One region of the Rhodococcus sp. NPDC078407 genome, then DNA from elsewhere that is predicted to be linked to it. Evidence: riboswitches for the same ligand, from Rfam matches in the RefSeq annotation. Region 1 holds a riboswitch; the other holds the start of a gene.
What was found. A riboswitch is a leader RNA that binds a small molecule or an ion and turns the genes downstream of it on or off. The one in region 1 is predicted to bind cyclic di-AMP.
Positions count from the first base shown of each region.

Region 2: it holds a riboswitch for cyclic di-AMP, as region 1 does, so the genes downstream of both, ACIGGF_RS00830 (C40 family peptidase) here and ACIGGF_RS12440 (transglycosylase family protein) in region 1, are expected to answer to the same signal.

Region 1 is NZ_JBITUQ010000010.1:35,980-40,431, forward strand. It holds gene ACIGGF_RS12430 (helicase-associated domain-containing protein) at 1-988, opposite strand, end outside; gene ACIGGF_RS12435 (hypothetical protein) at 1,050-1,238, shown strand; gene ACIGGF_RS12440 (transglycosylase family protein) at 1,317-1,928, opposite strand; cyclic di-AMP (ydaO/yuaA leader) riboswitch at 1,937-2,144, opposite strand; gene ACIGGF_RS12445 (YccF domain-containing protein) at 2,414-2,788, opposite strand; gene ACIGGF_RS12450 (hypothetical protein) at 2,791-3,009, opposite strand; gene ACIGGF_RS12455 (cold-shock protein) at 3,212-3,628, shown strand; gene ACIGGF_RS12460 (DUF2771 domain-containing protein) at 3,641-4,153, opposite strand; gene ACIGGF_RS12465 (MFS transporter) at 4,150-4,452, opposite strand, start outside.
Region 2 is NZ_JBITUQ010000001.1:180,537-184,988, reverse strand. It holds gene ACIGGF_RS00840 (DEDD exonuclease domain-containing protein) at 1-1,646, opposite strand, end outside; gene ACIGGF_RS00835 (hypothetical protein) at 1,817-2,098, shown strand; cyclic di-AMP (ydaO/yuaA leader) riboswitch at 2,214-2,375, shown strand; gene ACIGGF_RS00830 (C40 family peptidase) at 2,394-2,948, shown strand; gene ACIGGF_RS00825 (NlpC/P60 family protein) at 3,249-4,310, shown strand; gene ACIGGF_RS00820 (hypothetical protein) at 4,342-4,452, shown strand, end outside.

The DNA of each region.
Region 1 (4,452 bases):
CGTCGCCGGTATCGGAGGCGGGAACCGGGTCCGGTGTTCCACTGGAGATCAGATGGGCAGCGGCCAGCAGTTCGACGAGGATGCTGACGCGGTCGTCGTCGAGGCCGGTGGCCTTCGTGATCTTGCGGAGCTCACGTACGCCGAGCCCACCGGCCTTGAGCGCGGGGGCAGGCGATGCGGACAGAGCTTCGATGATCAGGACGCAGTGCCTACCGAGTTCGAGTGCCTCGCCTGCGGCCGCAGCGTCGACGTCGGTGAGCGACTGCGTCTTGGTGGCGAGCTTCGGCTCGGCGAGCGACCGTGGATCGGACATCGGCTCGCCGCGCAGAATCTGCCCCACCTGGACGGGCAGCTCGACGGTTTGCTCGTCCAACCAGATCAGCAGGCCTGCGGCAAGCAGCTTCTGAACGGGCCGATCCGGGGGAGTGCCCGGTGCTGCGTCTCGGGTGCGGCCGGTCGGTGACGATCGGGCGAGCGTGTCCAGCAGGTTGCGTTCCCCGTCGCCCAGTTCGGCGAGGGCCGAGGTGATGTGCGACTCGGTGAGATTGTCGACGGGATCGAGCGCGCGTCCGATGCGCCACGGCACCGCGTCCGCGGCGGCCGCACTGATCCGGAGACCGGACGCATCGCCCCACACCAACAGCCGTTCGCGCAGCTGGGCCAACGCCTTGTCGACGCTCTTGGCCGGTGCGCGTTTGTTCACGACGGTCAGTAGCGCGGCGCGCGTGACGGGCCGTTCGTAGGCCTCCTCGACGACGAGGATCTCGAGCACGGTCAGTGCCAGGGTGTCGAGGGTGTCCGCGGTGTGCAGAATCGACCGTCGCTGCTCGGCCCGCCCGGCGAGTACGGCCAGGGAGGCGGGCGGCGGCGCGGTCAGATCCGGACGCAACGACATGGCTCTGATCAGCTCGGCGTCGGAGCGAGCTGCGATCCACTGAGGAAGATCGGGGGGCATATCGGTGTGTCGAGGCACAGTCGTGTCGGTCATCGCCTATCAGATTAGAGACCTGGGCTGGTGCTCGCCGCAGTGCAGGTGTCAAAATGGGCGCATGGTGAACAAGTCGAAGAAGCCCTATGTCGATCCAGGCTGGCCGGACACCGCTCGCGGTGACCATGCGGTGACCGAACTCTCGTCCGCTCGATCGGGTGGCTTGTCGCCCTTCGGCGAGGACACGGAGTTCCCGCTGCCCGTCGAAAGCCTGCCGTATGCGCATCCGGTGACCGTGGTCAACCGCTAGCCGGCCACGCACCGACGAAAAAGCCCCCGACTCGAGGTCGGGGGCTTTTTTCGTACGAGGCGCGAAGCGTCGCAGGCCTTACTGCGGCAGGAATGCCTTGTTGGCCTGGTAGAAGCTGACGACCTGCGGGTCGAGCTGGATGCCCTGCGCTGCGTTCTGAATGAACGAGGCGATCGCCGGGTCGTTGGTGATGTTCTGGACGGCGGTGACGATGCCGTTGACGACCTCGGCAGAGCTGTCGACGGCCGGGATGGACGACAGATCGGGGAGGGCGGGAACTTCGGGTGCCTTGGGCGTGACCGGGACGCTGCGCTCGGTCGGTGCGCTGCTCAGGCCGAGGCTCGAGGAGCACGAGGGCCATGCGCCCCAGCCCTGCGAGTCGAGGACCTTCTCGGCCACTGCGATCTGCTCTTCGCGGCTTGCCTGGTTGGCCGTGGCCGCGTACTGCTGGCCGCCGTGCGCGTTCCAGGTGCTGGGGGAGAACTGCAGTCCGCCCTGGTAGCCGTTGCCGGTGTTGATTCCCCAGTTGCCGCCGGCTTCACACTGCGCCAGGCGATCCCAATCGGAATCCGGTGCTGCGTTGGCAGTGCCGGTGAAGGCGATGCTGGCGGTGCCCATGATGGCTCCGGTGACAGCGACCTTGGCGACGGTCTTGCCAGTGGTGCTCGGCTTGCGATGACGTCCGCTCATACGAGTTGAAATCCTCTCCACACGCGCCTGCGAGGTCAGCTGTCGGGTTCGGGCTGAGAGGTAGCCCGGCCGTTTTGCTCACTCCTGAAAGTGGGCAATTGGGCTTCACCCCAAGGGAAGTCGAGGCAACGTGGTGAGCTGCTACAACTTCCCGGTTGTCCGTGGAGGACGTGGGTCCCCCGTCCTCGTCCCCTGGGTGATCGTCGAGGGTGTTCCGGTGTCCGCGGGACGAGGTTTGGCGCTGCGGACCGGAATGTGGCCGAACTTTCCGGCCGCTGCTGACCGTACTGAAATTCCCGCCTTACGTCACTATTTGGTAACTGTCGGTTTCGGGGTGCCGTCGCGAGCATGTTTTGTACCTCGTTCCGGTCTTCGGCGTCTGCCCAGCTAGCGACTGTGAAGGCCACTGAACCCCGGTCCGTTGCCGACCCGTTACCTCAGTGTTATGTGACGGAAGTCACATTCACCCTCAGGCGTCCCGAAGGTCACCGAATCGCAACGATGTCCTTGCCGAGAGGCATCAGTGACACCGGAATCAATTTGAGGTTCGCGATCGCGAGTGGGATTCCGATGATGGTGATCGCCATCGCGATCGCGGTGACCACGTGGGTCAGCGCCAACCACCAACCCGCAAGGATCAACCACAGCACGTTCCCGACGAGCGCGCCGGACCCCGCTCCCGGTTTGTCGACGATGGTCGACCCGAACGGCCACAGTGCGTAGACGCCGATGCGGAACGACGCGATGCCGAACGGAATGGTCACGATCAGGATGCACAGAAGAAGTCCGGCGAGAAAATAGCCCAGTGCCAACCACAGGCCGCCGAAGACCAGCCAGATGACATTCAGTATCAATCGCATGGTCAACGCGCCCGTCGTCCCGATGCGAGCGCGTAGACCAGGGCCAGTACGAAACCGGCCGGTGCCGAGAACATGGCGGTCAGGTACAGCGCGAGTGGCGGCTTGGCGTCGGAGAAGATCGGAAACAGCAGGATCGCGACGATGGCGACGAGGCCGATCGCGAACAGCGCAAGCGCGATGCGCAGCAGAACGGTGCTGCTCTTACGGGTCGATGTGTCCACGACACCACGGTAGTGCGAAGGGCGGTGCTGTGAAGAACCGTGCGACGAACAACTCGAGTGCCCTGTCGGTTTCATCGCGCTAGACTGGTGTATTCGCGCTCTACGTTCTCGTGGGGCGCGAAACTTGTGCAACCCGCAGGTCCGAACATCGGGCATGCGGACATCGAAACGACCGACAGCAACAGATGAACGGGTGAGCTCAGTGCCGACCGGCAAGGTGAAGTGGTACGACGTCGACAAGGGATTCGGATTCCTCTCTCAGGAGGAAGGCGAGGACGTCTACGTGCGATCGTCGGCGTTGCCGGAGGGCGTCGAGGGCCTCAAAGCCGGTCAGCGTGTCGAATTCGGAATGGCCGCGGGTCGTCGCGGACCGCAGGCGCTGAGCCTCAAGGTGCTCGAGCCGGCACCCTCGGTGCGTCAGAACACCGGCACCACCCGCCGCGAGCCCGTCGAACGCAAGCACACACCCGATGAGCTGCACGGGATGGTCGAGGACATGATCACGCTGCTCGAGGCGACGGTGCAGCCGGAACTCCGCAAGGGCAAGTACCCCGATCGCAAGACCGCGCAACGCATCTCCGAGGTGGTTCGGGCCGTCGCCCGCGAGCTCGACAGCTGAGCTCGGGGCCCACTACGGGCGCGTGCCGATCGACCAGATGGCGTGGCTGACGAAGCCCTCCTGATTGGTTTCGGGGTCGATGATGCCGGTGGGCAGTCGGATCTCGATCCCCAGCAGGGTCCGGTCGCTGTCGTCCGTGGTGGGCACCGTGACGCTCAGCTTGGTTCCGGGTTCGTTGAATTCGCCTACCTCGACGACGTTGCCGCTGTCGTCGCCGTACACCAGGGCGAGTACCCACGGTGCCGAGTACACCGCCTCGGGAAGCGAGAGCTGCACCGTCGGGGCCTCGCCGATCGCGATCTCGGATGTCTCACCGACGTTGGTGCACAGCGGGTCGCTGATGGCGCAGTACAGGTACGGCTCCACGTCGACAGCCCGGCCGTTGGAGTAGGCGGAGACGATCGGTTCCTTATCCGGCGCGTTCCCGATCAGCAGGGCGAGCACCGCCACGAATGCGACGGCGATGACGACGAGACCGGCGGCGATGATCGCCGCGATCTTCTTGGTGCGAGGAGCGAGTTTCACTTGGTCACATTTTCGCCGAAGGAGCCGTCGGACATTTCTTGTCCGACGTGATCGGGGCGGTTGCCGCCGAAACCGGGCAGCAGCGATCTGCCGCGATGGGTGAGGAATGTCTGCACGAGGCCGATCGTAAGCAACACCGACACCACGGTGAAACCGAGCCAATATTCAGTGGGCAGCAGCACGCCGAGCGTGCCGCCCAGGACCCAGCACAGCTGCATGACGGTTTCCGAGCGGCCGAATCCCGACGCAATCGATTCCGGCGGCAGATCGGCCTGTAGAGACGCATCCAGCGAGACCTT
Region 2 (4,452 bases), on a different contig from region 1:
GAACCCGCAGATCGCGCCGGACTGCAGTAACCGCTGCTCGTTCGTACGATGCGAACCCCATCAGTTCGTAACCAGGACGCGATCAGACCGACCTCCTCCGGCGGCGCACCTCGAAGCGGCGTTCGATCGGGAATCACCGTCTCGGCAGATGCGGTGATCGCATCGACAACAGGCATCGGGTGCACCCCACGCGGCGCGACCGCAGCGCCGGCCAGGCGACCGAATCGCACGACGATCAGCTCCCAGCCGCCGTCCGCGGTTCGCCGGGCGGCAACGAGTTCGGCGATAGCGGCGACCGCCGCAGATCGATGCATTCTGCGGAGCGCGTCGACGGTAATTGCGATTCGGTCGCGTAGGCGCGCGGCAGTCTCGTACAGCTCTCTGTCCGCGAGTTCGGACACCCGACTGCGCATGGAGTACAGGATCGCGTCGTCCTGTCCGCACACGAGCGCGAGAAACCGTGTCGGTGCTCCCGCATACTCCTCGGCCGTCAGCGGCCCGGACAGCGACGCTGGACACCCGCCGACGTCGGTCGACGGGCAATCGTCGCCGTGGCGAACCGACCGTGCCAGGCGGCGCGTGCAGGTGCGCAGACGACAGAATTCCGCCACCAGCGCCGACGCCTCCGCGGCGTCACCGCGCACCGAGAACGGTCCGAGGCTGTCGGGTGTGGGCGTGCGAACGATCGACAGGCGTGGAAACGCCTCGTCGGTGAGGGTGATCCACCAGCCCTTCTTGGGGAACTTCGAGCGGCGGTTGTACGGCGGAACGTGCGCGGAGAGCAAGCGCAGTTCTCTGACGCCGGCTTCGAGTGCGTGCGCGCACTCGACGTGGTCGACGCGCGTGGCCAGGGAGACCATTTCCTTCATCCGGCCCCTGGTCTCCGAGCCGGTGAAGTAGTTGCGCACCCGACGCTTGAGGTTGTTGGAGGTGCCGACGTAGAGAACCTCGTCGGACGGGCCGCGGAACAAGTACACGCCGGGCGTACCGGGCAGGTGCGCGGCCAGACCGCGCTTGGCGCGCTGACCGGCCGATATCGCCGGAAGATAGTCGACCAACTCGGCGTAACTGTGTACGCCCTGGTTACCCACCCGTTCGATCAGACCGTGCAGTACGTCCACGGTCGCACGGGCGTCGTCGAGTGCACGGTGCGTGGGTCGGGTGCTCGATCTGAACAGCATGGACAGTGCGGAGAGTTTGACCGACGGTGCCTCGTCGCGCGTGAGAACCCGTCTGGCCAGCTTGACGGTGCACAGCACCTGGAACCGGGGCCACGCGATGTCGAGGCGACTGGCGGCGGCTTTGAGAAATCCTGTGTCGAAGCCGGCATTGTGAGCCACCAGCACCGAGCCTCTGGCGAACTCGAGGAAACCGGGTAGGACACGTTCTATTCGAGGCGCGCCGATCAGCATTGCGGAGGTGATGCCGGTGAGCTCCACGATGTAGGGCGGAATGGATCTGCCCGGATCTACCAGGGTGGCGAATTCCCCGAGAATCTCGCCACCTCGGACCTTGACCGCCCCGATTTCGGTGATGGCTTCGGTGTCCGCGCTGCCGCCGGTGGTTTCCAAATCCACGACGACGAACGTCGTGTCGTGCAGGGGGGTGTCCAGTTCGTCGAACGACAGCTGGATGGGCAGGCTCACTCGGACGACGGTAGGTCCGAGGTCCGACAGAAACGATCATCGCGGCGTTGCGCCCGCATCGTGTCGCCGTTCCTGCGCCCTGCATGTCACGAAACCTGTCGGTGGCGGACGCTACCTTTCGCTCGATGGCCGATTCGGCCGCCTGAAACAGCAAAGAGACAAGGATCACAATGATCATCGATTGCAGTGACTGCCTGGTCCGTGACATCGCCTGCGCGGACTGCGTCGTGACGGTGCTTCTGGGGCCGCCCGGAATGCCGTCGAGATCGGACGGGCGGTGGGTTGGACCACCCTCGCCGATCACGCTCGAGCAGGAGGAACTCGGTGCAATGGGAGTTCTGGCGGACGTCGGTCTCGTGCCGGCGTTGAAGCTCGTCACCGACGCGAACGCGCCGGCCGAAGGCCCGTTGTTATCGACTCGTGACACACCGGGGGATCAGCGCGCCGGCTAGCGGGAATTGGGCCGAATTCGCCCGCTTCGGCGAGTTGGGGTCGACACGGGGGTATGCCATTTCGTAACCTTCCTGAGACCTTGCGGAGTCTCGCCAATCCAAACCGGAGTGGCGTCGCAAGTCACCGCCTAATCGTTCACTCGCGAGAGTGTTCGTACCGGGAACCCGATATTTACTGGGGTGAATCCCGCTGAGCCACCAGACAGTGGCCGGTGGGTAGGGCTGCTCTTCCCAGCCCGAACCCGTCAGCTAACTCGGTCGGCGGACGATAGGAAGAAACGGAGCACCATCTTTCGTGGCGTCACAACTTTTCAACCGATCATTGCGGCGAGTCCTCGTAGCCGGAGCGCTCACGGCAGGCGTGGTCATTCTTCCCGCTGCACCCGCAATGGCGGCCCCCCTCACCATTCCCGGCGTCGGAACTTTCGAGATTCCTGACATCCCGGGTCTCCCTCCCCTCAACCTTCCGGGTGTGCCCGCACCGGGCGCACCGTTGGCACCCCAGGTCACGCCGGCAGCGAAGGCCGTTCAGGCCGCGGAATCCAAGATCGGAGCACCGTACGTGTACGGCGCTTCGGGTCCGGATTCCTTCGACTGCTCGGGCCTGATCCAGTGGGCGTACAAGCAGGCCGGCGTCAGCTTGCCCCGGACCAGCTACGACCAGGCAGCCGCAGGCACTCCGGTCTCACGAAACAACCTGATCCCCGGTGACGTCGTCTCGTTCTACGGCGGATCGCACTCGGGTATGTACATCGGCGACGGCAACGTCGTGCACGCATCCACCTCCGGCGTGCCGGTCAAGGTCGCTCCGGTCGACTCGATGCCGTTCGATGGTGCTCGTCGCTACTGATCCGGACAGCAGACGTTCGCTGTGACAGACCGACAGGGTCGAGCCGTTCACCGGCTCGGCCCTGTTGTCGTCGGCGGACCTCGCGACACGCCGGTCCGGTGGACAGGGAAGCATCCAGTTCGTAATCTGATCGAGACCTGGTCGATGTTTACTTTGTGACCTGTCATCCAGAACGCCCTTCTATTTCGGACCGCGTTCACGTCCGCGCCCGCAAAAGCATGGGTATGGTTCGTTTCGATCTACTTTTCCAACCGCTGCCTCGCTCGAGGCGGCATGTGTGAGGACGGAGAGTCGCTTTCCGTGGCGATATCGAGATCTACCCGAGTGTGGCGACTGACCGGAAACTCGGTGGTGGCTGCTGCATTGGCAGCGTGCATCGCCTTGGCCCCGACGACGCCCGCAACGGCGCAGCCGGGATTCGATTCGGCGTCCGACGCCCAGGCCACGCTCGCCGACCTCTCGCGCCAGTCCGAGCAGACCAACGAGGCCTTGAACAACGCTCAGGTCGATCTGGACGCCAAGAAGCAGCAGGAGCTCGACGCGCAGGCGCTCGTGGATCAGAGCCGGGTTGCGTTGGACGCAGCACAGACGCAGCTGGCGGCACTGAAGCCGGCCATGGACAAGGTTGCCAACGTCAACTACCAGGGCGCTCGAACCAACCAGTTGTTCGCTGTGATGGTCAGCGATTCGCCGCAGCAGTTGCTCGATCAGATGTCTGCACTCGACGTCATCTCGGCCGATACTGCCGAGCAGGTCGCCCAGTTCAAGCAGGCGAGTTCGGACGCCGCCAATGCCGAGCAGGCCGCAGCGACGGCCGCCGATCAGGCCCGGGTTGCGGCCGAGCAGGCAAAGGCGGTCAGCGACGATCTCCAGGCCAAGCAGAGCGAACTGCAAGGGCAGATCGCCGAGGTGATGGCCGCCTACAGCGCGCTGTCGTCCTCCGAGCAACTTGCTCTCGCCGGATCGTCCATGCCCGAGGGTTTCGATCCGAACACGCTTCTACAGAATTTGACGCCCGGATCCGGGGCCAGCGCATTGCAGGCCGGTCTGACACAGATCGGTAAGCCGTACGTCTGGGGCGCGACCGGGCCGGACGGGTTCGACTGCTCGGGGCTGGTCCAGTGGGCGTACAAGCAGGTGGGCAAGACGCTGCCTCGGACGAGCCAGGCCCAGGCTGCGGGCGGAACTCCGGTGGACCAGAAGGACCTGCAGCCCGGTGATGTGGTGCTGTTCTATCCGGATATCTCGCACGTAGGCATCTACGCCGGCGGCGGCAACGTGCTGCATGCCTCCACCTTCGGAGTTCCCGTGAAGGTGCAGTCGATGGCGTCGTTCCCGTACTACGGAGCTCGTCGATACTGAGGGAGTGTCTCGACGATCGACGGACGGCGACATGAGCGCCTCCCACCGGTATTTTCTCTTTCGCTCTTCGCCGCTGCGGTGGCTCGTCGTTGTGCTGATTGCCGTCGTGACTGTCTCGGTGGTCGTGATTCACCGATTCGAC